DNA from 3 places in the Streptomyces sp. NPDC102258 genome. Region 1 is predicted to be linked to each of the others. Evidence: riboswitches for the same ligand, from Rfam matches in the RefSeq annotation. Region 1 holds a riboswitch; each other region holds the start of a gene.
What was found. A riboswitch is a leader RNA that binds a small molecule or an ion and turns the genes downstream of it on or off. The one in region 1 is predicted to bind cyclic di-AMP.
Positions count from the first base shown of each region.

Region 2: it holds a riboswitch for cyclic di-AMP, as region 1 does, so the genes downstream of both, ACZ6ZT_RS13195 (M23 family metallopeptidase) here and ACZ6ZT_RS23765 (peptidoglycan DD-metalloendopeptidase family protein) in region 1, are expected to answer to the same signal.
Region 3: it holds a riboswitch for cyclic di-AMP, as region 1 does, so the genes downstream of both, ACZ6ZT_RS17800 (transglycosylase family protein) here and ACZ6ZT_RS23765 (peptidoglycan DD-metalloendopeptidase family protein) in region 1, are expected to answer to the same signal.

Region 1 covers NZ_JBVJLO010000015.1:32,148-42,259, reverse strand. The annotation lists gene shc (squalene--hopene cyclase) at 1-119, shown strand, start outside; gene ACZ6ZT_RS23785 (phosphorylase family protein) at 116-751, shown strand; gene hpnH (adenosyl-hopene transferase HpnH) at 757-1,788, shown strand; gene ACZ6ZT_RS23775 (aspartate aminotransferase family protein) at 1,785-3,188, shown strand; gene ACZ6ZT_RS23770 (tyrosine-protein phosphatase) at 3,251-4,069, opposite strand; cyclic di-AMP (ydaO/yuaA leader) riboswitch at 4,387-4,558, shown strand; gene ACZ6ZT_RS23765 (peptidoglycan DD-metalloendopeptidase family protein) at 4,563-5,609, shown strand; gene ACZ6ZT_RS23760 (SGNH/GDSL hydrolase family protein) at 5,772-6,557, shown strand; gene ACZ6ZT_RS23755 (MBL fold metallo-hydrolase) at 6,730-7,971, shown strand; gene ACZ6ZT_RS23750 (TauD/TfdA dioxygenase family protein) at 8,102-9,064, opposite strand; gene ACZ6ZT_RS23745 (AEC family transporter) at 9,087-10,037, opposite strand; gene ACZ6ZT_RS23740 (aminotransferase class IV) at 10,098-10,112, opposite strand, start outside.
Region 2 covers NZ_JBVJLO010000006.1:271,842-281,953, reverse strand. The annotation lists gene ACZ6ZT_RS13210 (DNA gyrase/topoisomerase IV subunit A) at 1-1,044, opposite strand, end outside; gene ACZ6ZT_RS13205 (M16 family metallopeptidase) at 1,286-2,644, shown strand; gene ACZ6ZT_RS13200 (M16 family metallopeptidase) at 2,665-4,032, shown strand; cyclic di-AMP (ydaO/yuaA leader) riboswitch at 4,223-4,382, shown strand; gene ACZ6ZT_RS13195 (M23 family metallopeptidase) at 4,395-5,189, shown strand; gene ACZ6ZT_RS13190 (GntR family transcriptional regulator) at 5,385-6,050, shown strand; gene ACZ6ZT_RS13185 (HPr family phosphocarrier protein) at 6,249-6,530, opposite strand; gene ACZ6ZT_RS13180 (bifunctional acetate--CoA ligase family protein/GNAT family N-acetyltransferase) at 6,740-9,523, shown strand; gene ACZ6ZT_RS13175 (DUF5998 family protein) at 9,571-10,112, shown strand, end outside.
Region 3 covers NZ_JBVJLO010000009.1:215,019-225,130, forward strand. The annotation lists gene ACZ6ZT_RS17775 (SurA N-terminal domain-containing protein) at 1-102, shown strand, start outside; gene ACZ6ZT_RS17780 (nucleoside triphosphate pyrophosphohydrolase) at 225-1,232, shown strand; gene ACZ6ZT_RS17785 (globin domain-containing protein) at 1,295-2,500, opposite strand; gene ACZ6ZT_RS17790 (cytochrome P450 family protein) at 2,622-3,914, shown strand; gene ACZ6ZT_RS17795 (transglycosylase family protein) at 4,076-5,122, shown strand; cyclic di-AMP (ydaO/yuaA leader) riboswitch at 5,398-5,565, shown strand; gene ACZ6ZT_RS17800 (transglycosylase family protein) at 5,568-6,311, shown strand; gene eno (phosphopyruvate hydratase) at 6,618-7,904, shown strand; gene ACZ6ZT_RS17810 (FtsB family cell division protein) at 7,995-8,483, shown strand; gene ACZ6ZT_RS17815 (DUF501 domain-containing protein) at 8,551-9,090, shown strand; gene ACZ6ZT_RS17820 (Ppx/GppA phosphatase family protein) at 9,087-10,058, shown strand.

The sequences.
Region 1 (10,112 bases):
ACTACCACCTCTACCGGCAGGTGTTCCCCCTCACGGCGCTGGGCCGCTACCTGTACGGGGAGCCCGTCGTCCCCGGCCGGGCCCGTACCACCGGGGCGCACGCCGCGGAGGTCCGGTGACCTCCCCGGCGCGGCCCCCGCTGCTGATCGCCTGCGCCCTGCGCATCGAGCAGGCGGCCCTGCGCGGCGCGGGCCGCGGCGGCGCGCCCGACGCGGCGCTGCTGCGTACCGGCATGGGCCCGCGCGCCGCCGAACGCGCCGTCGCGCGGGCGCTGGCCCGGCCCGGCATGGAGCGGGCCGCCGTGCTGGCGACCGGCTTCTGCGCGGGCCTGGTCCCCGGCATGAACCCCGGCGACCTGGTCGTCGCCGAGGAGACCCGGGACACCCGCGGGGCGGTCGCCTGCACCGGCACCGCCCTGCTCGCCGAAGCACTGGCCCGGGCCGTGCCCGGCCGGACCGTGCACACCGGCGCACTGACCGGATCCGACCACGTCGTCCGCGGCCAGGAGCGCGCGCGGCTGCGCGCCACCGGCGCCGTCGCGGTCGACATGGAGTCCGCGGCCACCCTGTGGACCGCACACCACGACGCGGGGCGCCCGGTTGCGGCCGTCCGGGTGATCGTGGACGCTCCGGAACACGAGCTCGTCCGTATCGGCACGGTCCGCGGTGGAATATCGGCCTTCCGTGTGCTGCGTGCCGTACGGCCCGCGTTCTATGACTGGCACCGTTCGTTGCTGCTCCCCAGGAGGTGAGCCAGATGGCCATGCCGTTGCGACAGTCCATCAGGGTCGGGACCTATCTTCTCGAACAGAAGCTCCGCAAGCGTGAGAAGTTCCCGCTGATCGTCGAGCTGGAGCCGCTCTACGCCTGCAACCTGGCGTGCGAGGGGTGCGGGAAGATCCAGCACCCGGCCGGGGTGCTCAAGCAGCGCATGCCGGTCGCCCAGGCGGTCGGCGCCGTGCTGGAGTCCGGCGCGCCGATGGTGTCCATCGCGGGCGGCGAGCCCCTGATGCATCCGCAGATCGACGAGATCGTGCGCCAACTGGTGGCGAAGCGGAAGTACGTCTTCCTGTGCACCAACGCCATGCTGCTCCGCAAGAAGATCGAGAAGTTCACCCCCTCCCCGTACTTCGCCTTCGCCGTCCACATCGACGGACTGCGCGAACGCCACGACGAATCGGTGGCCAAGGAAGGCGTGTTCGACGAGGCCGTGGCGGCCATCAAGGAGGCGAAGCGGCGGGGATTCCGGGTCACCACCAACTCCACCTTCTTCAACACCGACACCCCCCAGACCATCATCGAGGTGCTGAACTACCTCAATGACGACCTCCAGGTCGACGAGATGATGATCTCGCCCGCGTACGCCTACGAAAAGGCACCCGACCAGGAACACTTCCTGGGCGTCGAACAGACCAGGGAACTCTTCAAAAAGGCCTTCTCCGGCGGCAACCGGCGGCGCTGGCGCCTCAACCACTCCCCGCTCTTCCTCGACTTCCTGGAAGGAAAGGCGGATTTCCCCTGCACCGCCTGGGCCATTCCGAATTACTCCCTCTTCGGCTGGCAGCGCCCCTGCTACCTGATGAGCGACGGCTACGTGCCCACGTACCGCGAACTCATCGAGGAGACCGACTGGAGCAAGTACGGCCGCGGCAAGGACCCGCGCTGCGCGAACTGCATGGCGCACTGCGGCTACGAGCCCACCGCCGTCCTCGCCACCATGGGCTCCCTCAAGGAGTCCCTGCGCGCGGCCCGGGAGACGATCGGCGGCAACCGGGCCGGCTCGTCGTGACGTCCCGGCCGGAGGGGGGCGGGGGCTTCGACCTCGCCGCGCTGCTGGCCGAGCGCGGCGGGGAGCGGTACGAGCTGCACGCCCGCCACCTCAACCACCAGCTGCCCCGGATGCTGCACACCATCGGCTTCGACAAGGTGTACGTCCGGGCCCAGGGGGCGCACTTCTGGGACGAGGAGGGCAACGACTACCTCGACATGCTGGCCGGGTTCGGGGTGATGGGCCTGGGCCGGCACCACCCCGTGGTGCGCCGCGCCCTGCACGACGTGCTCGACGCCCAGCTCGCCGACCTGACCCGCTTCGACTGCCAGCCGCTGCCCGGGCTGCTGGCCGAGAAGCTGCTCTCGTACAGTCCGCACCTGGACCGGGTCTTCTTCGGGAACAGCGGCACCGAAGCGGTGGAGACCGCCCTGAAGTTCGCCCGGTACGCCACCGGGCGCCCACGGATCCTGTACTGCGACCACGCCTTCCACGGCCTCACCACGGGCTCGCTGTCGGTCAACGGCGAAGGCGGCTTCCGGGACGGCTTCGCTCCGCTGCTGCCCGACACCAAGATCGCGCTCGGGGACCTGGCCGGCCTGGAGCGCGAGCTGGCGCGGGGCGATGTCGCCGCGCTGATCGTCGAGCCGGTCCAGGGCAAGGGGGTGATCGCGGCCCCGCCCGGGTTCCTGCTCGCCGCGCAGGAACTGCTGCACCGCCACAAGGCGCTGCTGATCGCCGACGAGGTGCAGACGGGCCTCGGCCGGACCGGCGACTTCTACGCGTACCAGCACGAGCCGGGCGTGGAACCGGACCTGGTGTGCGTGGCCAAGGCCCTCTCCGGCGGCTACGTCCCGGTGGGCGCGACCCTGGGCAAGGACTGGATCTTCAAGAAGGTCTACTCCTCCATGGACCGGGTGCTGGTGCACTCGGCGAGCTTCGGCTCCAACGCGCAGGCGATGGCGGCCGGGCTGGCGGTGCTCTCGGTGATGGAGGACGAGGAGGTCGTCGCGCACGCCCGGGCCATGGGCGACCTGCTGCGCGGGCGGCTCGCCGCGATGGTGGACGAGTACGAGCTGCTGCACGAGGTGCGCGGGCGCGGGCTGATGATCGGCATCGAGTTCGGCCGGCCGTCCTCCCTGGGGCTGCGCAGCCGGTGGGCCGTGCTCCAGGCGGCCCGCAAGGGGCTGTTCGCGCAGCTGGTCGTGGCGCCGCTGCTGAGCCGGCACCGGATCCTGACCCAGGTCTCGGGCGACCACCTGGAGGTCATCAAGCTGATCCCGCCGCTGATCGTGGACGAGGCGGACGTGGACCGGTTCGTCGGCGCCTTCCGGGAGGTCATGGACGAGGCCCACGGCGGGGGCGGCCTGATGTGGGACTTCGGCCGGACCCTGATGAAGCAGGCCGTGGCCGGCCGCTGAGACCGTCTGGGGCGGGGGCCCGGTGCGATACCGGGCCCCCGCCGGGCCGCCCGGCCCCGCGCTCAGTCCAGCAGTCGCTCGCGCAGCCGCTCCAGCGTGGCGGGGTCCAGGCCGAGGCCCACGGCGAGGTAGCGCTCCGCCCCGCCCCACCGCTCGTCGATCGTCTCGAACGCCGCGAGCAGGTACGCGGGGCGCGCGTCGAACAGCGGCGCCAGCAGTTCCATCGCCTCCGGGGAGCGGGCCTCGGCCGTATCGTTGCCGCGCCGCACCCGGTAGCGGTTGTGCGGGGCGTTCGATTCCAGGTAGTCCGCCACGATCGCCTCGCGCTCGACGCCGAGCGCGAGCAGGGTGACGGCGATCGACACGCCCGCCCGGTCCTTGCCCGCGGCGCAGTGCATCAGCGCCGGGACGCTCTCCTCGGCGAGCGCGCGCAGCACCCGGCCGTGCTCGGCGGTGCGGGAGAGGACCATGGTCCGGTACGACAGGGCCATCCGGTCCGCCGCCTTGCCCTCGCCGAGTGCGGCGCGCAGTTGGTCCAGGCCCCCGTCGCGGACCATCTTCCAGAACTCGCGGCCGTCGGCCGGGTCGGTCAGCGGGACGTTCACGTTGCGCACGCCCGGCAGCTCGACGTCCGGGCCCTCCAGGGCCAGGTCCGCGTCGTTGCGGAAGTCGAAGACGGTGTGCAGGCCGAGCGAGCGGAGGAACTCCGCGTCGGTTTCGGTGGCATGGGCGAGATGTCCGCTTCGGAACAGTCGTCCCGGCCGGACCCGCCGTCCGTCGGCGGCGGGCAGACCGCCAAGGTCGCGGAAGTTGCGGACGCCGGTCAACGCCGGTGCGGGCTCGGGGCCGCCGGGCAGGGGCTGGGGTATCTGCTGGGTCACGTGTGCTCCTCCATAGGGTCCCGAGTGTCCGAATTGATCGGTTTGCAGCCAACTTGCCGTGTCCGGAAGCGAGATCGCGCCAGCCCCCGTGAGCCAGATCATACGGTGACCGTCCGTGCCTGATCGCGGAATGTGAATTCCCTTGCCAGGGCCGGTGTTGCGGGCCGCGAATGGACACAGGGTGACGGGAATTCCGTTGATCCCTCATACCTGTGAATGCGTCAGGGAATTCATGGCTTGTTGTGCACGGCTCCGCTGGATTACCTTCGCGATCGATCCGGGTGGACCGCCTCATCCTGCCGCCGCCCGGCAATCGCATCCGACCATCGACGCGCGCGGCAGGAGCGGGGGAACCAGGTAAGCCGCCGTCCCGGATCCAGATCCTTTCCGGGACGGCTAGGGGTGAATTCGTACGCGCCTCGCGCGGGTACGGCCGGACATCTCCAGTCCGAACCCGACAGCTCACCTCGCAGGCGACGGAGAGGAATTCCCCATGCCCGCACAGGGTAAGCACCGCCGCCCGAAGTCCCGCTCCCGCTCCCTTTCCCGCGGCCTCGCCGTGGCCGGCACCGGCGGCGCCGCCCTCGCGCTGCCGCTGATGGGCGCCGCCGGCGCCCACGCCGCCACCCCGGCCGCGGCGCCGGTACGGGGCGCGCTGCCCGAGACCCTGCGCGCCGCCGTGCCCGCCGCCGCTCCGACGACGGCGGACGCCGCCGCTCCGACGACGGCGGACGCCGCCGCTCCGGCCGTCTACACCGTCGTGCCGGGCGACTACCTCTCGAAGATCGCCGCCGAGCGCCACCTCTCCGGGGGCTGGGAGAAGCTCTACGCGGACAACCGCGCGGCCGTCGGGGAGAACCCCTCCCTCATCCACCCCGGCCTCAGGCTGACCCTCGGCGGCCACGCCCAGGCCCCGGCCCCCGCCCCGAAGGCCCCTGAGACCCCGGTCGAGGAATCCTCCGCCCCGGCTCCGGCGGGCGGCGAGAGCGCCTCCGGCGCGGGCGCCACCGCCGCCGACGAGACCCCGGCTCCCGAGTCCGCCGCCCCGCAGCGTCAGCGCACCCGCGTCCCCGCCCAGCGCCCGGCTCCGGCCGCGCCCACGGCTCCGGCCGCGCCCGCCGCGCCCGCGAACGGCTCCGGCTTCGTCGCCCCGGTCAGCGGCGGCACCTCCACCCCGTACCACCAGAGCGGCAGCATGTGGTCCTCCGGCTACCACACCGGCGTCGACTTCATCGCGAGCACCGGCACCACCGTCAAGGCGGTCGGCGCGGGCACCGTCGTCTCCGCGGGCTGGGGCGGCGCGTACGGCAACGAGGTGGTCATCCGGCACGCCGACGGCAAGTACTCCCAGTACGGCCACCTCTCCCAGCTCTCCGTCTCGGCCGGCCAGAGCGTCACCGCCGGACAGCGCATCGGCCTCTCCGGCGCCACCGGCAACGTGACCGGTCCGCACCTCCACTTCGAGATCCGCACCGGTCCCTCGTACGGCTCGGACATCGACCCGCTGGCCTACCTCCGCTCCAAGGGCGTGAGCGTCTGACGGCAGCCGCCGAGGCGGCTGGGACGCGTGTGAGGCCGGGGCCGAGGGGGGTCCCGGCCCCACGTGTACTTATTCCTTATCCCCCGGGTGGTATAGATCACGGTCCGTCAACCCCGTATTACGTTGGCGTAGGTTGCTTGCGGGGGTGAAGGATGGTCCTTCGTGGCAGCGACGACGACGAAACTCAAGACCATCGGCTCGTACGCGGCGATCGGGGACAGCTTCACCGAGGGCGTGGGGGACCCGGGACCCGGGGATTCACATCTCGGCTGGGCGGACCGGCTCGCCGTGCTCCTGGCCGACCAACGCGACGAACACGACTTCCGGTACGCGAACCTCGCGGTCCGCGGCCGGCTCCTGGACCAGATCGTGGCCGAACAGGTCCCCCGGGCCAAGGAGCTCGCCCCCGACCTGGTCAGCTTCTGTGCGGGCGGGAACGACATCATCCGGCCCGGCAGCGACCCCGACGACGCGGCGGAGCGGTTCGAGGCGGCCGTGGCCGACCTCAGCGGCGCCGTGGGCCTCGTCATGATCACCACGGGCTTCGACACCCGGGGGGTGCCGGTCCTCAAGCACCTCCGGGGCAAGATCGCCACGTACAACGCCCACGTGCGCGCCATCGCCGACCGCTACGACTGCCCGGTCCTCGACCTCTGGTCGCTGAAGTCCGTCCAGGACCGCCGGGCCTGGGACACCGACCGGCTGCACCTCTCGCCCGAGGGACACACCCGGGTCGCGCTGCGCGCCGCCCAGGTCCTCGGTTACGAGGTCCCCACCGATCCGGACCAGCCGTGGCCGCCGACCCCGCCGCGCGGATCGGTGGACGTCACCCGGGACAACATCCAGTGGGCGCGCGAGCACCTCGTGCCCTGGATCGGGCGCCGGCTGCGCGGGGAGTCCTCCGGCGACCACGTCGAGGCCAAGCGCCCCGACCTGCTGCCGCTCTAGCGTTCCGGGCGCGGCGGGGGCGCGTCCGGACCGCACGACACGCCGTACGACACACGGGCCCCGGGGCGGAATCCTCGGGGCCGGCCGTGCGTTGGGATGTGCGTGGACGTACGGCCGCACGGTCGTACGGCCGCATGCCCGTGCCCCCGCCCGCACCTTCCCAGGAGGCGCCTTGACCGGCTCCCAACCCCTGCGTCCCCGGCTGCGCGCCCTGCGCCCCGAAGCCTTCGGGGCCGATCCCACCGGCGCGCGGCTGGAGCGGATCCTGCGCTCGCCGAACTTCGCCGACGGCGTGTTCCAGAACCCGGTGGGGGCCCGGACCAGGCCGTCCGGGTCGATGGTCGAGTTCGCCAAGGTCTACTTCCACAAGGAACAGCGCGTCCGGCGCAACCCCGGCGCGCCCGTCCCGGTGTACCCGACGACGCTGGCCGAGCTGGCGAAGCCGCCGGTCAGCGGGCTGCGCCTGACGTGGATGGGGCACTCCAGCGTGCTCGCCGAGATCGACGGGCGCCGGGTGCTGTTCGACCCGGTGTGGGGCGAGCGGTGCTCCCCCTTCCCCTTCGCCGGACCCAGGCGGCTGCACCCCGTCCCGGTACCGCTGGCCTCCCTCGGCCCGGTCGACGTCGTGGTCATCTCCCACGACCACTACGACCACCTCGACCTCCCCACGATCAAGGCCCTGGCCCGCACGGACACGGTCTTCGCCGTCCCGCTGGGCGTCGGCGCGCACCTGGAGCGCTGGGGCGTGCGGCCGGACCGGCTGCGCGAGCTCGACTGGAACGAGACCACCCAGGTCGCGGGCCTGTCCCTGACCGCCACCCCGGCCCGCCACTTCTGTGGCCGCGGGCTGCGCAACCAGCAGTTCACCCTGTGGGCCTCCTGGGTGGTGGCGGGCGAGGAGCACCGGGTCTTCCACAGCGGGGACACCGGCTACTTCCCGGGCTTCAAGGAGATCGGCGCCGCCCACGGGCCCTTCGACGCCACGATGATCCAGATCGGCGCGTACTCCGAGTACTGGCCCGACATCCACATGACGCCCGAGGAGGGCATGCGGGCCCACCTCGACCTCCAGGGCGGTGCGGCGCGCGGCAGCATGCTCCCGATCCACTGGGGCACCTTCAACCTGGCCCCGCACCCGTGGGACGAGCCCGGTGAGGGCACCGTCGCCGCCGCGGCCGCCGCGGGGGCCTCCATCGCGCTGCCCATCCCGGGCCAGCCCTTCGAGCCCGGCGCGGCCGACGCCCCGGAGGAGGCCTGGTGGCGGCCCTTCGTGGCGGCTCCCCCGGCGGTGGCGGCGACCGCCCCCGCCCGGGCGGCTGCTCCGTCCGGACCCCCCGCCGCGGACACGGTCCGGGACCCCGCCCCCACCCCGGCCGAGGCCGGACGGGGCGAGCCGGAGGCCGTCGGCTCGTAAGGTACGCGAGTACGGACCTCGCGCCCCGGGCACCCGGTGGGGTGCCCGGGCCCCGCCCGGCACCGCACCTCGCGGCCCACGTCGTCCCCCGGACACGGACGAGCTCGGCGGGGAAGCGAGGCCCGGCGGGCTACCAGGCCGCCATCGGCTCCCCCTCCACCAGCTGGGAGACGAAGCCGTTCGGTCCCTGCGCCGGCTCCCCGAGGACCGTCACGCGGTGCATGACGCGGTCGACGTCGAGGTGGGCGAAGTCGGTGGGGGCGAAGTGGCAGGTGCTGCGGTTGTCCCAGAAGGCGATGCTGCCCGGCTCCCAGCGGAAGCGGACGGTGTACTCGGCGCTGGTCAGGTGCTGGAACAGCAGGTCCAGCAGGTGGCGGCTCTCCAGCTCGGTGAACCCGCTGACGCGGGTGGTCGAGCCGGGGCTGACGAACAGGGCCTTCTCCCCGGTCTCGGGGTGGACGCGGACCACCGGGTGGACCGCCACCTGCGGGTCCTCGCAGTAGATCTTCAGGATCTCGCGGTCGCGTTCGTCGGAGTGGCGCAGGTGGACCGCGGTGAAGAAGGCGTGCTCGGCGGTCAGCCCGTCCAGGAACGCGCGCAGCGGCGCCGAAAGGCCCTCGTACGCGGCGACCGTGTTGGTCCACTGGGTGTCGCCGCCGAAGGCGGGCGTCCGCTCGGCCCGCAGGAGGGACAGGCTGGGCGGGTTGACGGCCTGGCTGAGGTCGCTGTGCCAGCCGGCCAGCGGGGACACCCACTTGCGGCGGTAGTGCTCCTCGAAGTCGGAGCCGTAGCGCTCGGTGTCCGCCTTCGGGTCGACGGTGAGGATCTCAGGGTGCCCCTCGGGGTGCACACCGTGCTTCTTGCCCGGGCGCCGCGTCAGCGCGCCGAAGCGGCGGCCGAAGGCTATGTGCTGGGCGTGGGTGATGTCCTGGCCGCGGAAGAAGACGACCCGGTGGGTCAGGACGGCCCGGCGGATCTCGGCCACCGTGGCCTCATCGAGCTCCTGCCTCAGGTCCACCCCGGAGATCTCGGCCCCGATACGGCCGGCCACCTGCTCGACGGAGATCCTGGTGGGCTGCGCGGTCTGCGTCACGGTTCTGCCTTTCTGGAGGGATTCAGGCCGGCCGGGCCACCAGCTGCGTCCACAGCGGGAGCAGCAGCAGCGCGACGACCGAGCTCTTGATGACGAGGGAGGCCGACATGTCGACTCCGACGTCGTAGCGCTGGGCGAAGATGAACAGGTTCTGCGGCGCGGGCATCGCGGCGATCAGGACGAGGTAGCTGAGCCACTCGCCCTCCACCCCGAAGACGTAGCGGCACACCGCGTAGGTGATGAGCGGCAGGGCCACGCACTTGAAGCCGATGATCCAGATCTCCTCGAACGAGGTGCCCCGGACCTTCAGGCCGCTCCCGCCCAGGTGCAGACCCAGGGCGAACAGCGCGACGGGCGAGGCGCTGTCACCGACGAAGGCGAAGCTGTCGAGCACGACCCCGGGCACCGTGACCGGCAGCAGGTTGAGCACGATGCCCGCGTTGCAGGCGATCACGACGGGGGTCAGCAGCGACGCGGTGACGGCGGATCCGAGCCGCCGCGCCGGACTCCCGACCCGGTCCGGCCGCCCCAGCTCCATGATCGAGATGATGACCAGGGACAGCACGCAGACCTGGAACAGCAGCACCGGGAAGATCGGCGCCGCGTTCCCGAACAGCATGATGAACACCGGCACCGCGAAGTAGGCCGTGTTCACCTGGACGGCGGCCATGATGCGCAGCGCCACACCGCGTGGATCGCGTACGCCCAGGGCCCAGGCCATCACGCCGATCAGCGCGGCCGCGACGCAGGCCGCGGCCGCGTATCCGCCGATGGCCCGCCAGTTGAACAGCGCCCCCAGATCGCTGCGGTAGATGTTCCCGAAGAGGAAGCAGGGCACGGCGAAGAGGAACGCGTAGTCCGCGAAGGCCTTCGAGCTCTCGGCCGGCACCACCTTCCGCCGTGCCAGGACGACCCCGCAACCGAAGGCCAGCACCACCGGCGCGAGTTTTTCCAGAGCATCTACCGCTCCCATGCACGTGCCCTTGCTCTTGCGGCCCCCGGAAGGGCCTGTTTCCGTGTCGCGACGGGCTTGCTACCGCGTCGGCTC
Region 2 (10,112 bases), on a different contig from region 1:
CAGCGCGACGTTGTTGATGCCGAAGGACTCCTCCATCGGCGTCAGCTTGTACAGCTGCTCCAGCACGGCCTCCGGGTGGAAGCCGTTCTTGATCTCGATGACCAGGCGCAGGCCGTGCGAGCGGTCGGTGAGGTCCTTGACGTCGGCGATGCCCTGGAGCTTCTTCGACCCGACCAGGTCCTTGATCTTGGCGATGACCTTCTCGGGGCCGACCGTGAAGGGCAGTTCGGTGACGACCAGCCCCTTGCGGCGCGGGGTGACGTCCTCCACCGCCACGGTGGCGCGGATCTTGAAGGTGCCCCGGCCCTTCTCGTAGGCGTCCTTGATCCCGGACAGTCCGACGATCCGGCCGCCCGTCGGCAGGTCCGGGCCCGGCACGAAGCGCATCAGCGCTTCGAGGTCGGCCTCCGGGTAGCGGATCAGGTGGCGGGCGGCCGCGATGACCTCGCCCAGGTTGTGCGGGGCCATGTTGGTGGCCATGCCGACGGCGATCCCGGAGGAGCCGTTGACCAGGAGGTTCGGGTACGCCGCCGGCAGGACGACGGGCTCGCGCTCCTGGCCGTCGTAGTTGGCGGCGAAGGCGACGGTGTCCTCGTCGATCGACTCCGTCATCAGTGACGTGGCGTCGGCCATCCGGCACTCGGTGTAACGCATCGCGGCCGGCGGGTCGTCGTTGCCGAGCGAACCGAAGTTGCCGTGGCCGTCGACCAGCGGCAGCCGCATCGAGAAGGGCTGGGCCATCCGCACGAGGGCGTCGTAGATCGACGCGTCACCGTGCGGGTGCAGCTTGCCCATGACCTCGCCGACGACGCGGGCGCACTTGACGTAGCCCCGGTCGGGGCGCAGGCCCATCTCGTTCATCTGGTAGACGATGCGCCGGTGCACCGGCTTCATGCCGTCCCTGGCGTCCGGCAGGGCACGGGAGTAGATCACCGAGTACGCGTACTCGAGGAAGGAGCCCTGCATTTCGTCGACGACGTCGATGTCGAGGATCCTCTCCTCGAAATCCTCCGGCGGCGGGGTCTTCGTGCTGCGGCGGGCCATCGCTGCGCGGCTCCTTAACCAAAAATCGGTGTGTACGGGGTGCCGGACGGAGGCCGTCCGGCCGGTGGCGACGCGGACCATTGTGGCCCGAGGCACCGACAACGCCGACTCCGACCCCGGGCGACCCCCCGGACGGAGTCCAAGGGGCGGACCGGGGAACTTCTCCGGCGGTCGGCGCGCTTGCATACAGTGGCAGGTCTGACAGAAATCTCTGCATCGCGATCGAAGGGACCACATGCCCATGGGTCACACGGCCACAGCTCAGGCCGGCTCCGGCGGCCTGACAGCGACCGAGCACCGGCTGGCCAACGGCCTGCGCGTGGTGCTGTCCGAGGACCACCTCACCCCGGTCGCCGCCGTCTGCCTCTGGTACGACGTCGGCTCGCGCCACGAAGTCAAGGGGCGGACCGGTCTGGCTCACCTCTTCGAGCACCTGATGTTCCAGGGCTCGGCGAGCGTACCGGGCAACGGGCACTTCGAGCTGGTCCAGGGCGCCGGCGGCTCCCTGAACGGCACCACCAGCTTCGAGCGCACCAACTACTTCGAGACGATGCCCGCCCACCAGCTGGAGCTCGCCCTGTGGCTGGAGGCGGACCGCATGGGCTCGCTGCTGGCCGCCCTGGACGAGGAGTCCATGGAGAACCAGCGCGACGTCGTGAAGAACGAGCGCCGCCAGCGCTACGACAACGTGCCGTACGGCACCGCGTTCGAGAAGCTGACCGCCCTCGCCTACCCCGAGGGCCACCCGTACCACCACACCCCGATCGGCTCCATGGCCGACCTGGACGCCGCGTCCCTGGAGGACGCGCGCGCCTTCTTCCGTACGTACTACGCGCCCAACAACGCCGTCCTGTCGGTCGTGGGCGACATCGACCCCGCGCAGACGCTGGCCTGGGTCGAGAAGTACTTCGGCACCATCCCGGCGCACGACGGCAAGCAGGCCCCGCGCGACGGCTCGCTCCCCGAGGTCATGGGCGGGCAGCTGCGCGAGGAGATCGTCGAAGAGGTTCCGGCCCGCGCGCTGATGGCCGCCTACCGGCTGCCGCACGACGGCACCCGTGAGTGCGACGCCGCCGACGTGGCGCTGACCGTGCTGGGCGGCGGCGAGTCCTCCCGCCTGCACAACCGCCTGGTACGCCGCGACCAGAGCGCCGTGGCGGCCGGTTTCGGCCTGCTGCGCCTGGCCGGGGCGCCCTCGCTGGGCTGGCTGGACGTCAAGACCTCCAGCGGCGTCGAGGTGCCCGCCATCGAGGCGGCCGTCGACGAGGAGCTCGCGCGGTTCGCCGCCGAGGGCCCCACGGCCGAGGAGATGGAGCGCGCCCAGGCGCAGCTGGAGCGGGAGTGGCTGGACCGGCTGAGCACGGTCGCCGGCCGGGCCGACGAACTGTGCCGCTTCGCCGTGCTGTTCGGCGACCCCCAGCTGGCGCTGACCGCCGTCCAGCGCGTACTGGACGTCACCGCCGAGGAGGTGCAGGCCGTCGCTGCGGCCCGGCTGCGCCCCGACAACCGCGCGGTGCTCGTGTACGAGCCGCTGCCCGGCTCCGAGGAGCCCGACGCGTCCGCCGCCGACGAGAACGAGACCGAAGGGGCGGAGCAGTGAGCGACACCGCAGCCGTCACGATGACCTTCCACCCGCGCCCCGAGGCCGGCGAGGCCAAGCCGTGGGCGTTCCCCGCCCCCGAGCGCGGCGCCCTCGCCAACGGCCTGACCCTGCTGCGCTGCCACCGCCCCGGCCAGCAGGTCGTCGCGGTCGAGGTCAACCTCGCGGCCCCGCTGGACGCCGAGCCCGAGGGCCTCGACGGGGTGGCCACCATCATGGCCCGCGCCCTGTCGGAGGGCACCGACAAGCACTCCGCCGAGGAGTTCGCCGCAGAGCTGGAGCGCTGCGGCGCCACCCTCGACGCGCATGCCGACCACCCCGGTCTGCGGGTCTCCCTGGAGGTCCCGGCCTCCCGCCTGCACAAGGCCCTCGGCCTGCTCGCCGACGCGCTGCGCGCGCCGGCCTTCGCCGACGGCGAGGTCGACCGGCTGGTGCGCAACCGGCTCGACGAGATCCCGCACGAGCTGGCCAACCCGCAGCGCCGCGCCGCCAAGCAGCTCTCCAAGGAGCTGTTCCCGGCCGGCCTGCGCATGTCCCGCCCGCGCCAGGGCACCGAGGAGACCGTCGCCCGCATCGACTCCACGGCCGTACGCGCCTTCTACGAGGCCCACGTGCGCCCCGCCACCGCCACCGCGGTGGTCGTCGGCGACCTGACCGGCATCGACCTGGACGCCGTCCTGGCCGACACCCTCGGCGCCTGGACCGGCGACACCGCCGAGCCGCTCCCGGTCCCGCCGGTGACGGCCGACGACACCGGCCGGGTCGTCATCGTGGACCGGCCCGGAGCGGTCCAGACGCAGCTGCTGATCGGCCGGATCGGGCCCGACCGGCACGACCTGGTCTGGGCGCCGCAGGTGCTCGGCACGTACTGCCTCGGCGGCACCCTCACCTCCCGCCTGGACAAGGTGCTGCGCGAGGAGAAGGGCTACACCTACGGGGTGCGGGCGTTCGGCCAGGTGCTGCGCTCGACCGCCGACGGCAAGGGCGCCTCCATGCTCGCCATCAGCGGCTCGGTGGACACCCCCAACACCGGCCCGGCGCTGGAGGACCTCTGGAAGGTGCTGCGCACGCTCGCCGCGGAGGGCCTCACCGACGCCGAACGCGACGTGGCCGTGCAGAACCTGGTGGGCGTCGCCCCGCTGAAGTTCGAGACGGCCGCGGCCGTCGCGGGCACCCTCGCGGACCAGGTGGAGCAGGAGCTCCCGGACGACTACCAGGCGCGGTTGTACGCACGGCTGGCCGAAACCGGTACGGCGGAGGCCACTTCGGCGGTCGTGCGCGCCTTCCCGGTGGACCGGCTGGTCACCGTCCTGGTGGGTGACGCGGCCCAGATCGAGGAGCCCGTGCGGGCCCTCGGCATCGGAGAGGTCACCGTCGTCACGAACTGACGGAGCGTCACGGGAAAAGGGGTTCCGGCGGATCGTCCGCCAGAACCCCTTTTGTCTGTTTCACGGTGTGGTTGCGGGTATGGGGTGTGGCGTACGCAACAAAAGGGCTCGTGTGTTTGGCGATTGACTGATGATCCGCCTAGCGTCGGGCGTGCTGTCCGTCAGTTGTGCCCGCCGCACCCGCGGCACCGGACAGCGATCGCCGAGTCCCCGTCAGGCGCGAGCCTGGGGAGCCGGGGACCCACATCAGTCCCTGGGGTGAATCGGACCGCCTCGCCAGAGGAGATCCGTAGGAGACCTTCCTGCTCCGAACCCGTCAGCTAACCCGGTAGGCGAGAGGGAAGGAAAGGATCACCCCCTTCATGGCGTATGGCAGTCGTGTCGCCGGTAAGCACCGTGGTTCCAGTCGTCTGAGCCGCAAGACCGCCGGTTACGCCGGTATAGCCGCCCTCGCCACCACGGGCGTGGTCGCCGCCGTGGCGGCTCCCGCGTTCGCCGCGGACCACAGCGCTCCGTCCGTCGAGGACACCGGCCAGAACGCGATCGTCGTCGCGGACGGCCTCCAGGACGACCTCAAGGCCCAGGCCGAGACCCAGCAGGCCGCCGCCGAGGCCGTCGCCGCCCGGACGCAGGCCGAGGCCGACGCGAAGCAGCGCGCCGCGGAGGCCAAGCGGACCGCCGAGGCCAAGGCGAAGACCGAGCGCGAGGCCGCCGAGCGCGCCGCCCGCGACGAGGAGCGCAAGCGCCTCAACACCTTCGTCGCCCCCATCGAGGGCTCCTACGTCAGCACCCAGTACGGCGCCGGCGGCGGCATGTGGTCCTCCGGCAGCCACACCGGCATCGACTTCCACGCCGACGAGGGCACCTCGGTCCACGCCGTGGGCGCGGGCACCGTCGTCGAGGCCGGCTGGGGCGGCGCGTACGGCAACAACGTCGTCATCAAGCACAACGACGGCACCTACACCCAGTACGGCCACATGAACTCGCTGAACGTCTCCGTCGGCGAGAGCGTCACCGCCGGCCAGCAGATCGGCCTGTCGGGCTCCACGGGCAACTCCAGCGGCCCGCACCTGCACTTCGAGGCCCGTACCGGCCCGCAGTACGGCTCGGACATCAACCCGCTGGCGTACCTGCGCAGCCACGGCGTCGGCGTCTGACGCGCACGCGCCCCGAAAGAAGGCCCCGGCTTCCGAGCCGGGGCCTTCTTCGTGTTCCCCGGTCCGCCCCCCTTCCATGGCGAAATGTTCCGGATATCGGCCCGACATCGGAAATTATCGTGTGCTGCAATAGAGTCGCGGCACGGTCACGAATCCGGCGAAGGTGCCGGCGGATAATCCAGCGGAGGTCCGGCCTTGCGTATTCCGGCGCACGCGGTGTGCACAGCGATCCGCGACGACATCGTCTCCGGTTTCTTCGGTCCGGGCGGCCGGCTGACCGAGGAGGTGCTCGCCCGCCGTTACGGGGTCTCGCGCGTCCCCGTCCGCGAGGCGCTGCGCACCCTGGAGTCCGAGGGCTTCGTCACCACGCGGCGGCACGCCGGCGCCTGTGTGGCCGAGCCGACCGCGCAGGAGGCGGCCGACCTCCTGGAGCTGCGGACGCTGCTCGAACCGCTGGCCGCCTCCCGGGCCGCCCGGCGGCGCACCGAGGCGCACCTCAAGGTGCTGCGCGGACTGGTCAGGCTGGGCCAGGAGCGGGCCCGTCAGGGCCAGGGGCAGGATCTGCGGGCACTGGGCGGCTGGTTCCACGAGACGCTCGTCCAGGCCTCGGCGAGTCCCGGGCTGATCGCGCTGCTGACCCAGACCCGGCGCAAGATCGCCTGGATGTACGTGGTGGAGGCCCCGGCGCGGCCGGCGGACTCCTGGGCTGAGCACGGGGCGATCGTGGACGCGGTGGCGCGCGGGGACGCGGAGCGGGCCGCCGGGCTCACGACGCTGCACGCGCAGCGGGCGGCCGGGGCGCACCGGCCGCGGGTGAGGACTTCGCAACCTGCCGTAAACACGGCGGGCGGCCGGTATTAACAGGGATCCCGTATACAAAAGGGCGGACGGCCGCGCCCACAGGAATAGCGTGGCGGTTGTGTATTTCCATGCGCGGAATTCCTGCCGTCCGCGGCACGGTATTCCCGGGAATCCCCGCGCCGGGGCGAAGGCGGGAAACGCGAAAGCCGCGGCCCCCGGAGCGGGGACCGCGGCTTCGGCGTTACCGGACCCGAAGGGTCAGACGGTCTCCGGGAGCTCGTCAAGGCCCTCGGCGACCAGCTTCGCGAGGCGGTCCAGGGCGGCGTCGGCGCCCTCGGCCTCGGAAGCGAGCACGATCTCCTCGCCGCCCTGGGCGCCCAGGCCGAGGACCGCCAGCATGGAAGCGGCGTTGACGGGGTCGCCGCCCGCCTTCGCGATGGTCACCGGGACGCCGGAAGCGGTCGTCGCACGGACGAAGATCGAGGCGGGACGAGCGTGCAGGCCCTCGGCCCAGCCGACGTTGACGCGGCGCTCTGCCATGGTGATGCCCTTCAGGTTCTTACGGTTGTCTAGACCAGTCTCTCACGACCCCCGGACTGCCCGGACCGACCTTCGGCCCGGATCCGCCGCCGTTGGACCCTCCCCAGCTTGCACTGGTTTGCCCCGGGCCGCCGGATCCGCCGCGCGCGGGCCGCCGGGCCCCGGCCGGCCCGCTCCGCCACCGGGCCAGCGCCCCTTAAGGTGGCCCCATGACCACCGCGTCGGACCCCTCGTACCCGGCCCACTGGGAAGCGGACGTCGTGCTGCGCGACGGCGGCACGGCCCGGATCCGCCCCATCACGACCGAGGACGCGGGCCGCCTGGTCAGCTTCTACGAGCAGGTCTCGGACGAGTCGAAGTACTACCGCTTCTTCGCCCCCTACCCCCGGCTCTCCGACCGCGACGTGCGCCGCTTCACGCACCACGACTACGTGGACCGGGTCGGCCTCGCCGCCACCATCGGCGGCGAGTTCATCGGAACCGTCCGCTTCGACCGCATCGGCCCCGACGGCAGACCCGCCCCGGTGCCCGCCGACGAGGCCGAGGTGGCCTTCCTCGTCCAGGACGCCCACCAGGGGCGCGGAGTCGCCTCGGCCCTCCTCGAACACATCGGCGCGGTCGCCCGGGAGCGCGGCATCCGCCGGTTCGCCGCCGAGGTGCTGCCCGCCAACACCAAGATGATCAAGGTGTTCACGGACGTCGGCTACCAGCAGAAGCGCAGCTTCGAGGACGGCTCCGTCCACCTCACCCTCGACCTCGAACCCACCGCCGAGTCCCTCGCCGTCCAGCGCGCCCGCGAACAGCGCGCCGAGGCCCGCTCCGTCCAGCGGCTGCTGGCCCCCGGCTCCGTCGCGGTGATCGGCGTCAGCCGCTCCGGCTCCGGCGTCGGCGCCGCCGCGCTGCGCAACCTGCGCGACGGCGGCTTCCACGGACACCTCTACGCCGTCAACGCGGCCCGCGCCCCCGGTATGGAGGGCGACCTGCTGGACGGCGTACGGGCCTACCGCACCCTCGCGGACATCGGTGCCCCCGTCGATCTCGCCGTCCTCGCCGTCCCCGCCGACCGGGTCCCCGAGGCCGTCGCCGCCTGCGGGGAGCACGGCGTCCAGGGGCTGGTGGTGCTGTCGGCCGGATACGGCGAGAGCGGCCCGGTGGGCCTCGCCCGCCAGCGCGAACTGGTCCGGCAGGTCCGCTCGTACGGGATGCGGCTCATCGGCCCGAACGCCTTCGGGGTGATCAACACCGCCCCGGACGTGCGGCTCAACGCCTCGCTGGCCCCCGCCCCCGCCACCGCCCGCGGCCGGATCGGGCTGTTCACCCAGTCCGGCGCGATCGGGATCGCCCTGCTGTCCGGGCTACTGCGGCGCGGCGAGGGCCTCTCGTCCTTCGTCTCCGCCGGGAACCGGGCGGACGTCTCCGGCAACGACATCCTCCAGTACTGGTACGACGACGAAGCCACCGACGTGGCCCTGCTCTACCTGGAGACCCTCGGCAACCCGCGCAAGTTCACCCGGCTCGCCCGCCGCACCGCCGCCGTCAAGCCGGTCGTCGTCGCGCGCGGCGGCCGCCACACCCCCGCCGGGCACGTGGTCCCCGGCACCCGGCTGCCCGACGCCACCGTCTCCGACCTGCTTCGGCAGGCGGGCGTCATCCGCGTCGCCACCGTCACCGAGCTGGTCGACGTCGGCCTGCTGCTGGCCGGACAGCCGGTCCCGGCCGGACCGCGGGTGGCCATCCTCGGCAACTCCGAATCCCTCGGCGTCCTCACGTACGACGCCTGCCTGACCGAGGGCCTGCGCCCGCTGCCCCCGCTGGACCTGACCACCGCCGCCACCCCGGCGGACTTCCGCGGCGCCCTGTCCGCGGCCCTCGCCTCCGACGACTGCGACGCCGTCGTCGTCACCGCCATCCCCTGGGTGAACGAGCAGGCGGCGGCCGACGACCTCGCCGAGGCGCTGCGGGAGGCGGCCGCCGAGGTTCCCGGGAAGCCCGTGGCGGTGGTGCACGTGGAGCTCGGCGCCCTGGTCGAGGCGCTGTCCGCCGTACGCGCCGCCCCGCCCGCGCCGCCCGCCCCCGCTCCGGCCGCACCCCCGGCCGAGCCCCCCGCCACCCCCGGCCCCGCGCGCGGGATCCCCGCCTACCCCGCCGCCGAGCGGGCCGTGAAGGCCCTCGCCGAAGCCGTCCGCTACGGCCAGTGGCGCCGCGCCCACACCGAGGCCGGCCACGTCCCCGAGTACGAGGACATCGACGAGGCCGGCGCCGCCGCCCAGCTCTCCGCCCTGCTGACCGGCGTCCCCGAGGGCGCCGCCGTGACCCTGGACGAAGCCGGGGCCCGCGCGCTGCTCGCCCGCTACGGGATCCGGGTGCGGCCCGTCATGCCCGCCCCCGGCCCCGACGCCGCCGTCCGCGCGGCCCGGATCCTCGGCTACCCGGTCGCCCTCAAGACCACCGCCCCGCACCTGCGCCACCGCGCCGACCTGGGCGGCGTACGCCTCGACCTGACCACCGAGGCCGAGCTGCGGCGCTCGTACGAGGAGCTCACCGAGGCCCTCGGCAAGCCCGCCGAGCTGCTCCCCGTCGTCCAGGCCATGGCCCCGCGCGGCGTGGACACCGTCGTCCGTGCCGTGGTCGACCCGGCCGCCGGAACCGTCCTGTCCTTCGGGCTCGCCGGAGTCGCCTCCGAGCTGCTCGGCGACACCGCCCACGGCCTGGTCCCCGCCACCGACCGGGACGTGGCCGCGCTGATCCGCTCGCTGCGCGCCGCGCCCCTCCTCTTCGGCTGGCGCGGCAGCGACCCGGTCGACACCCCGGCCCTGGAGGAACTGCTGCTCAGGCTGTCCCGGCTGGTCGACGACCACCCCGAGGTGAGCGCCGTCTCCCTGGAACCGGTCGTCGTCGCCACCGAGGGCCTCTCCGTGCTCAGCGCCACCGTCCGCGTCGGCCACCCGCCGGCCCGGACCGACCTCGGCCCGCGCACCCTCCCCAGCTACTGAGCGCCGGACAGGCGGGGGGACCCCGGACGGGCCTTAGGATGGACCTCATGGCGAAATCCGGTACGACGACCCAGGGGCTGCGCGCGGCGATCGAGCGCAGCGGCTACTACCCGGCCCTCGTGGCCGAGGCGGTTGAGGCCGCCGTGGGCGGCGAGCCGATCTCGTCGTACCTGGTCCACCAGGAGACCACCTTCGACTCCAACGAGGTGCGCCGGCACGTCACCGTCCTGGTGCTCACCGGCAACCGCTTCATCGTCAGCCACACCGACGAGCAGGCGGCCGACGCCGGGTCCCCGTCTCCGTACGCGACCACCTCCACCGAGTCGGTCAAGCTCGCCAGCATCTCCTCGGTGGTGCTCAGCCGCGTCGTGGCCAACCCGGAGTCGTACACGCCCGGCCAGCTGCCCCGCGAGGTCGTGCTGACCATCGGCTGGGGCGCGGTCTCCCGCATCGACCTGGAGCCCGCCGCCTGCGGCGACCAGAACTGCGACGCCGACCACGGCTACACCGGCAACTCCACCGCCGACGACCTCAGCCTGCGGGTCAGCGAGGCCGGCGACGGTCCGGAGACGGTCCGCCAGACGCTGGT
Region 3 (10,112 bases), on a different contig from region 1:
TACGGGAAGTGGGACGCGCAGCAGATCATCCTCGCCGACCAGGAGACCCCCTGGATCACCCAGCGCACCCGGCCCGAGCAGCAGGCCCTCGGCGGCGCGTGAGGCGCGGGCGGAGGTAGGTTCGGAGGGTGACCGACCACACCGCCGGACCCGCTTCCGCCCCTTACGCCTCCGCCTCCGCCTCCGCTTCCGTTCCCGCTCCCGCCGAGGCCGGGCCCGGGGCCGTGGGCCGGATCGTGCTGCTGACCGCCAGCCACCGGGTCGCCCCCGGGCTGCTGTCCTGGCCGGCCTGGCAGACCCTGCGCGCCGCCGACCTCGTCCTGTGCGCCGACCCGGACCACCCGCAGCTGCCGTACCTGCGCGAGGCGGGGGTACGGGTGACGGTCGGGGAGGTGCCCGACGCCCAGGCGCTCGTCGGGGCCTGCGCGGGCGGCTGTACGGTCGTGGTGCTTCCCGGCGGCGAGGGGGACCAGCGGCTCACGGACGGTCTGGCCCGGCTCGCCGGGTCCGGCCGCGTCAGCATGCCGGACCTGGAGCTGCTGCCCGGTTCGTACGATCTGCCGGGCGCGCGGCTGCTCGACCTGGTGCAGGTGATGGACCGGGTGCGGCGCGAATGCCCCTGGACCTCCCGGCAGACCCACGCGGGGCTGGCGCCGTACGCCCTTGAGGAGGCCTACGAGCTGGTCGAGGCGATCGAGGACGGGGACCGGGCGGACCTGCGCGAGGAACTCGGCGACGTCCTGCTCCAGGTGGTCTTCCACGCCCGCATCGCACAGGAGGCGGCGACGGAAGAAGAAGGAGAAGGAGAAGGAGAAGAAGGAGAAGGAGACGGAGAAGAAGGGGAGGGGCCCTTCTCCATCGACGATGTCGCCGGCGACCTGGTGGACAAGCTGATCCGCCGCCACCCGCACGTCTTCGGGGACGCGCGCGCCGACTCCCCGGAGGAGGTCCGGGAGCACTGGCAGGCCAGCAAGGCGGTCGAGAAGCGGCGGGAGTCGGTCACCGACGGGATCCCGGTCGCCCAGCCGGCGCTCGCGCTCGCCGCCAAGCTCGCCGGCCGGGCCCGCGCGGGCGGCGTCGGCGTGGAGGTGCCGCGGGGCGAGGGCATCGGTTACGCGCTGCTCGCGCTGGCGGCGAGCGCCGAGGCGGAGGGGACGGACCCCGAGACGGCGCTGCGGGCGGCGGCCCGCGCGTACCGGGACGCGATCCGGGCGGCGGAGGGCGTGGCCTGATCCGGCGGCCGGGCGGCCGGGCGGCCGGGGGCGGGGGCCCCGGAGGCCGAGCCGCGGTCCGGTCAGCCGTCGTGGCGGGGGGCGCGGGCGGCGGGGTCGTGCCAGTGCGGGTCGGGGCGGCTCAGGAACCATTCGCCGAAGCCCAGCGGCCGGGCCCCGGCGGCGCCGACGGCGGGGACGGCGTCGTGGAAGAGCCGCTCGGGCGGGGCGCCGAGTTCCTCCAGGAGGTGGGCGGTCTCCTCCACGAACCGCGGGGGCCCGCTGAGATAGACGTCCTGCTCCCGCCACAGGCCCCGGTGGCCGAGGGCGGTGGCGAGGCGGTCGGTGGCCTGGTTGCGGTGCCGCCCGGGGGCGGGGGTGATGTAGGTGACGGCGAGCCACCCGCAGGAGGCGGCGTACGCGTCGATGAGCGGGCGGTCGTAGAGGTGGGCGCCGTCCCGGGCCACCACGAAGAGGCGTACGTCCTGATCGGGAGGGCGCTCGGCCAGGTCCTCCAGCAGCGCCCGGACCGGCGCCCAGCCGGTGCCGGCGGCGATCAGGGTCAGGGGGCGGTCGGCCCGGCGCAGGACCAGGTCGCCGCCGGGGGCGCCGAGCCGCAGCGGCTCGCCCGGCCGGACCTCGCGGACCAGGGCGGTGCTGAGCCGGCCGCCCTCGATCCGGCTGACGTGCAGGTCGACGGTGGTGTCGGGGCGGGGCGCGTTGCCGAGGGAGTACGTGCGCCAGGTGGTCGGGACCCGCTCGCTGCTCACGCTGACGTACTGGCCCGGCCGGTAGGGGAGCGGGGCGTGCGGGCGCAGGGTCAGGACGCCTATGTCCTCCCCGTACCGCAGGTGGCGCACCACCTCGGCGTCCCACCAGGGAGGTTCGTCGCTCTCCCGGGCGCCGGCCGTCATGGTGTCGGCGATGAACTGGTAGGCCTCGCTCCACGCCTTCTCGACGTCGGGGGTCCAGGCCGCGCCGGAGGTCTCGGCGAGGGCGGCGAGCAGGGAGGCGCCGACGGCGGTGTAGTGCTCGGGGCCGACGAGGAACTTGCGGTGGTCGCGTCCGAGGTCGCGTAGATAGGGGACGGAGCTCCCGCTCTCCAGGCGGGTCAGGATCTGGGTGAGCGCGGCGAAGAGCCGGTCGCGCTGGCGTTCCATGTCCGCGGGGGAGGCGGGGAAGAGGGCCCGGAGTCCGGGGTTGTGCCAGAAGAGGTGGGAGTAGAAGTACTTGACCGCGTGCTCGGCCCGTCGCTCCACCACCGCGAAACTGCGTTTCAAGATCCTCACATCCACAAGTCCGAAAGTAGGAACGCCGGACCGAGCGAGGTCAAGCGTCGGCCGATCTACGGACAGCCGCGGCGAACCACCTATTTGGGGTGGCGGCTTCCGGCCGGGATAACGTCATCGGGTGCATGAGCAGACCTCCCCGCCCCCCGCCGATCCCGCCGCCCCCCAGGGCCCGACGCTCTTCGACTGGGAGTTCGCGACCGACCCCTACCCGGCCTACGCCTGGCTGCGCGAGCACTCCCCGGTGCACCGCACCAAGCTCCCCAGCGGGGTCGAGGCCTGGCTCGTGACCCGGTACGCAGACGCCCGCCAGGCCCTCGCCGACCAACGGCTGAGCAAGAATCCGGCCCACCACGCGGAACCCGCTCACGCCAAGGGCAAAACGGGGATCCCCGGGGAGCGCAAGGCGGAGCTGATGACGCACCTGCTGAACATCGACCCGCCGGACCACACCCGGCTGCGGCGGCTGGTGTCGAAGGCGTTCACCCCGCGCCGGGTCGCCGAGTTCACCCCGCGCGTGCAGGAGCTCACCGACCATCTGATCGACAAGATCGTGGAGAAGGCGGGGGACGCGGCCGTCGGCGAGGCCGATCTCATCCATGAGTTCGCCTTCCCGCTCCCCATCTACGCCATCTGCGAGATGCTCGGCGTCCCGCGCGAGGACCAGGACGACTTCCGCGACTGGGCCGGGATGATGATCCGGCACGGTGGCGGCCCGCGCGGCGGAGTGGCCCGCTCGGTGAAGCGGATGCGGACGTATCTCGGGGAACTCATCCACCGCAAGCGGGACGATCCGGGCGATGACCTCATCTCGGACCTGATCCGCGCGAGCGACCACGGGGACCACCTCACGGAGGCGGAGGCCACCGCGATGGCCTTCATCCTGCTCTTCGCCGGCTTCGAGACCACGGTGAACCTGATCGGCAACGGGCTGCACGCCCTCTTCATGAACCCGGAGCAGCGCACCCGCCTCCAGGACTCCCTCGCGGCGGGCGAGAGCGCCCTGCTGGAGACCGGCATCGAGGAACTCCTGCGCTACGACGGCCCGGTGGAGCTCGCCACCTGGCGGTTCGCCACCGAGCCGCTGGCCCTCGGCGGGCAGGACATCGCCGCCGGGGACCCCGTCCTGGTGGTCCTCGCGGCGGCCGACCGCGACCCCGACCGGTTCGCGGACCCGGACACCCTGGACCTCTCCCGGAGTGACAATCAGCACCTTGGCTACGGCCACGGGATCCACTACTGCCTCGGCGCGCCGCTGGCCCGTCTCGAAGGCCAGACGGCGCTCGCGACTTTGCTGACGCGTCTGCCGGATCTGGAACTTGCCGTTCCCCCTACGGACCTGCGCTGGCGCGGCGGACTCATCATGCGGGGCCTGCGCACGCTGCCGGTCCGCTTCACACCCCGAAACGGTTGAGCCGTCCCGGCGGTACCGGTCGGCGCCGCGGCCGCGCCGTGACGGGGCGCCACCGTACGGCCGGCTGACCGGAAGTCAGTCGGGGGCCCGAACTTGTGACATGCGTTCGAAGGGGGCTAGGTTCTGCCGTTACCCAGCCGTTATGCGAAAGGTGCAGCCTCATGCGTTCCGGGAACGGCCGCCACAGACGTCCCCGCCAGGTACCCGCCCTGGTCGTCACCGCCGGGGTCACCGGCTCCGCCCTGGCCCTGCCGCTGCTCGCGGCGGGCGGCGCGAGCGCCGCCGACACCGCCACCTGGGACAAGGTCGCCGACTGCGAGAGCGGCGGCACCTGGAGCGCCGACTTCGGCAGCGGGGCGTACGGCGGGCTCCAGTTCACCCTGGAGCAGTGGAAGAACGCGGGCGGCCTCGCCTACGCCGAGCGCCCGGACCTCGCGAGCCGCTCCCAGCAGATAGCCGTCGCCGAACGGGTGCTGGCCTCCCAGGGTCCCCAGGCGTGGCCGCTGTGCTCCGCCTCGGCCGGACTGACCCAGCAGGGCCCGGCCGCCCAGGTCGACCCGGGCAACACCCCGGGACCGGTGGCCCCCTCCCCGTCCCGGCCGGACAGCGCGGTGCCCCCCACCGGCTCCGGCGGGCGTCCGACCGACTTCGGCGCCCCCACCCCGCAGCCGGGCTCCTCGCCCTCCACCGGCCCGAGCGGCCTGCCGGACTACCCGCTGGGCCCCACCACCGGACTGCCCGTCATGCCCGACCCGGACTACTCGGTGCCCTCCACCGACCCGAGCGTGCCGCCGGCCACACCTCCGGCCTCCCCGGCCGCGCCCGCCACCCCGGCGACCCCCACCGCCCCGGCCACCCCGACGACTCCGGCCGGCCCCTCCGCCCCGGCGGACCCGACGGCCCCGGCCGTCCCGGGAGCCACGCCCGGAGCCACTCCCTCGGCCCCGGCCGGGGAGCAGGCCGACGGCGCGGGCAAGCACCGCGGCCCGGCGGCCGTCGAACTGCCGGCCGCGGCCCGGACGGCGTCGGGCACGGCCGCCGCGGAGCCCTCGTACACGGTGAAGCCGGGCGACAGCCTCACCGCCATCGCGGACGCCAACGGCCTCACGGGGGGCTGGAACGCTCTCTACCAGGCCAACGAGCAGGTCATCGGCGGGGACGCGGACCTCATCAAGCCGGGCCAGAACCTGGATCTAACCAAGGAATAGCGGCAGTTCGGACACCCTTAAAGAGCTGAATGTCCGTTATCGGCAAGTGAGACATGCGTCTCTTCCGGTCAACTGGCGTGTCTCGTTCCGGAACTTCCGCAAACCCCGTTCTCACCTGCGCAAACGTGCTCTTGAGGAACGCAAGTAGGCCGGTTTCTCCCTGATGTCGCGCGTTGAACATCGGGGAGAGACCTGTCTACCTTCTGAATCGCTCGCCACCGCGGGCTCCTTCGACCGCATCGCCGAATCCTGCCGGCGGACGGAGGGAACAGTCGTCGCGTCAAGCGCCGAAGGCAGGAGCGGGGGAACCAAGGTAGGCGCCGGGCAAGGCCGTTCAGACGGCCGCGACCGGCTAGGGGTTAAGCCACGTGCTCGACACGTGACCGGGCAACTCATCCGCCCGAACCCGACAGCTCACCTCGAAGGCGTCGGTGAGGAGAACTCCATGCTGCTTTCCGGCAAGGGCAAGCACCGCCGCGGCTCCAAGGCCGTCCGCATCGTCACGCTCGCCGGTGTCGCCGGTGTCGCCGTCGCGGCCCCTCTGATGGCCGCTGGCTCCGCCAGCGCCGCCACCGCGTCCGAGTGGGACAAGGTCGCCTCCTGCGAGTCCGGCGGCAACTGGTCGATCAACACGGGCAACGGCTTCTACGGCGGCCTGCAGTTCACGTCCTCCACGTGGGCCGCGTACGGCGGCAAGGCGTACGCCGCGCAGGCCAACCAGGCCTCCAAGTCGCAGCAGATAGCCATCGCCGAGAAGGTCCTCAAGGGCCAGGGCAAGGGCGCCTGGCCGTCCTGCGGCGTCGGCCTGTCCAACTCCTCGTACAGCGGCGGCGGCTCGACCACCACCCCGTCGAAGCCGAAGCCCGAGACGAAGCCCGAGGCCGCGAAGCCCGCGAAGCCCGCTCCCGTCAAGCCGGCCACCCCGAAGGCGGAGACCAAGCGCCCGTCCGAGGCCCCGGTCACCCGCTCCGAGCGCTCCGAGGCCCCGGCGCCGGTGAAGACCGCCCCGCAGTCCGGCACCGTGAAGACCGGCAACGGCTCGTACGAGGTCAAGGAGGGCGACACCCTCGGCACCATCGCCCAGGCCAACGGCGTCAAGGGCGGCTGGGAGAAGGTCTTCGAGCTCAACAAGGACATCGTCGACGACGCCGACCTGATCTTCCCGGGGCAGAAGCTGAAGCTCAGCTGAATTCCCGGGCAACACCCGCGGTACCCGTAACACCCGCAGCACCCTCCGCCGCCCGGCACGTGTCCCCCACGCGCCGGGCGGCGGCGTGCTGTCCGTGGCCGCGGGCCTTCCGGTGTCCTCCGGCGCCCTTCGGGCGGGCTCGACCGCGAGCCGTATGTCCGGGAAGGCGGGTATTCGGACCCTTTTTCGTCCCAGGACCCGGGCGGTCGGACGGTCGAGTGCCCGGAGCCGGTTAGGCTCTAGTCGGCAAGGCCGTCCGACGGCCAGACATGCCACCGCACACCCAGCGTCACATCCCAGAAGGAGATGCTCGTGCCGTCCATCGACGTCGTCGTAGCCCGGGAAATCCTGGACTCCCGAGGCAACCCCACGGTCGAGGTCGAGGTGGGCCTCGACGATGGCAGCACCGGCCGTGCTGCAGTCCCGTCCGGCGCCTCCACCGGAGCGTTCGAGGCCATCGAGCTCCGCGACGGTGACCCCAACCGTTACATGGGCAAGGGTGTCGAGAAGGCCGTCCTCGCCGTCATCGAGCAGATCGGCCCGGAGCTCGTCGGCTACGACGCCACCGAGCAGCGGCTGATCGACCAGGCCATGTTCGACCTGGACGCCACCGACAACAAGGCCTCGCTCGGCGCCAACGCCATCCTCGGCGTCTCCCTCGCCGTCGCGCACGCCGCGTCCGAGGCCTCGGACCTGCCGCTGTTCCGCTACCTGGGCGGCCCGAACGCGCACCTGCTGCCCGTTCCGATGATGAACATCCTGAACGGTGGGTCGCACGCCGACTCCAACGTCGACATCCAGGAGTTCATGATCGCCCCGATCGGCGCGGAGTCCTTCTCCGAGGCGCTGCGCTGGGGCGCCGAGGTCTACCACACCCTCAAGAAGGTCCTGCACACCAAGGGCCTGTCCACCGGCCTCGGCGACGAGGGCGGCTTCGCCCCGAACCTGGAGTCCAACCGCGCCGCGCTCGACCTCATCGTCGAGGCCATCAAGCAGGCCGGCTACGTCCCGGGCAAGGACATCGCGCTCGCGCTCGACGTCGCCGCGTCCGAGTTCTACAAGGACGGCAAGTACGAGTTCGAGGGCCAGTCCCGCTCGGCCGCCGAGATGACCGAGTACTACGAGGAGCTCGTCTCCGCGTACCCGATGGTCTCCATCGAGGACCCGCTGTACGAGGACGACTGGGCCGGCTGGAAGACCCTCACCGACAAGCTGGGCTCCAAGGTCCAGATCGTCGGCGACGACCTCTTCGTCACCAACCCGGAGCGTCTGGCCCGCGGCATCGAGGAGGGCTCCGCGAACGCCCTGCTCGTGAAGGTGAACCAGATCGGTTCGCTGACCGAGACCCTGGACGCCGTCGAGATGGCCCAGCGCAACGGCTTCAAGTGCATGATGTCGCACCGTTCCGGCGAGACCGAGGACGTCACCATCGCCGACCTCGCCGTCGCCGTGAACTGCGGCCAGATCAAGACCGGCGCCCCGGCCCGCTCGGACCGCGTCGCCAAGTACAACCAGCTGCTGCGCATCGAGGAGATCCTCGACGACGCCGCCGTGTACGCGGGCCGCTCCGCCTTCCCCCGCTTCAAGGGCTAATCCCGATCCAGCCTCCGTACGTCCCCGCACTCGGTCCCGTACCGTGTGCGGGGACGTATTGCGTAGGGCGCGCACAGGGGAGGCGGGATCATGGCCGGGAACCGGGACCGGTTCTCCACCTTCTCGACGGCGACCCGGCTGAGGCAGCTCGGCGAACGGACCGCCGCGCACGTCTACCGCTCGCAGTCGCGCCGGGTCGTCCGGCGCAGCCGCCTCACCGGCCGGGCGGCCCTGCTGGTGCTCGTCCTCTGTACCCTGGTCGTCGCCCTCGCGTATCCGATGCGCCAGTACGTCTCCCAGCGCTCGGAGATCGCGGACCAGCAGCGGGCCGCCGCCGACGCGCGCAGGCGCCTCGACCAGCTCCGCGACGAGAAGGCCCGCTGGCAGGACCCCGCCTACGCGGAGCAGCAGGCCCGCAGGCACCTGCACTTCCTGCGCCCGGGGGAGGTCGGCTACATCATGACCGACCCCGGATCGGGCGCTGCGGAACACCGCCGCGGCGGACAGAACGGGGCCGAGCGGCCCTGGTACTCCAACGTCTGGGACGGCGTCGACAAGGCCGACCGCCCCGGCGAGTGAGCCCCGCGCGCCCGCCCGTCCCGCCCGCACCCACCCATCCACGAGAACGAAGAGACTCCCTCCAGGCATGCAGACGCCCCCGCCCCAGACCGACCGGACCGAGCCGACCGACGCGGACATCGAGGCGTTCGAGCAGCAGCTCGGCCGCCCCCCGCGCGGGCTGCGCGCCATCGCGCACCGCTGCCCCTGCGGGCAGCCGGACGTCGTGGAGACCGCCCCGCGGCTGCCCGACGGCACCCCCTTCCCGACGCTGTACTACCTGACGTGCCCCCGGGCGGCCTCCGCCATCGGCACGCTGGAGGCCAACGGCGTCATGAAGGAGATGCAGGCCCGCCTCGCGGAGGACCCCGAGCTGGCCGCCGCGTACCAGGCCGCGCACGAGGACTACATCCGGCGCCGGGACGCCATCGAGGTGCTCCAGGGCTTCCCGAGCGCCGGCGGCATGCCGGACCGGGTCAAGTGCCTGCACGTGCTGGTCGGCCACTCGCTGGCGGCCGGCCCGGGGGTGAACCCGTTCGGCGACGAGGCCCTGGCGATGCTGCCCGAGTGGTGGGCCAAGGGCGCCTGCGTGACCCCGTGCGCGGAGCGCGCTGAGGCCGCGGAGTGACCCGGGTCGCGGCCGTCGACTGCGGTACGAACTCCATCCGCCTGCTCGTCGCCGACCTGGACCCGGCCACCGGTGAGCTGACCGAGCTGGACCGCCGGATGACCGTCGTCCGCCTCGGCCAGGGCGTCGACCGCACCGGCCGGCTGGCCCCGGAGGCGCTGGAGCGCACCTTCGCGGCCTGCCGCGACTACGCGGCGGTGATCAAGGAGCTGGGCGCCGAGCGGGTGCGTTTCGTGGCCACCTCGGCCTCGCGCGACGCCGAGAACCGCGAGGAGTTCGTACGGGGCGTCGTGGACATCCTCGGCGTCGAGCCGGAGGTGATCTCCGGCGACCAGGAGGCGGAGTTCTCCTTCACCGGCGCCACCAAGGAGCTGACCGGCCGCACCGACCTGGAACGGCCGTTCCTGGTGGTGGACATCGGCGGCGGCTCGACGGAGTTCGTGGTCGGCGGGGAGCACGTGGAGGCCGCGCGCTCGGTGGACGTGGGCTGCGTCCGGATGACCGAACGCCACCTGGTCGTGGACGGCGAGGTCACCGACCCGCCGACTCCGGCGCAGGTCGCCGCCCTGCGCGCCGACATCGAGGCGGCGCTGGACCTGGCCGCCGAGACGGTCCCGCTGGCGCGGGCCCGCACGCTGGTGGGCCTGGCGGGCTCGGTGACCACGGTCGCCGCCATCGCCCTGGACCTGCCGGAGTACGACAGCACGGCGATCCACCACGCCCGCGTCCCCTACGAGCGGGTCCGCGAGATCAGCGAGCGCATGCTGACCTCGACCCACGCCGAACGCGCCGCGATCCCGGTGATGCACCCGGGCCGCGTCGACGTGATCGGCGCCGGCGCCCTGGTCCTCCTCGCCATCATGGAACGCACGGGCGCCACCGAGGTCGTCGTCTCGGAACACGACATCCTGGACGGCATCGCCTGGTCCGCCGCCGACGCGGTGGAGACGGAGAAGCCGGGGCCCTGACGCGCCGTTGTGTTGCGCCGCGGCGCTCTGGTGAGCCGACCAGAGCGCCGCGGT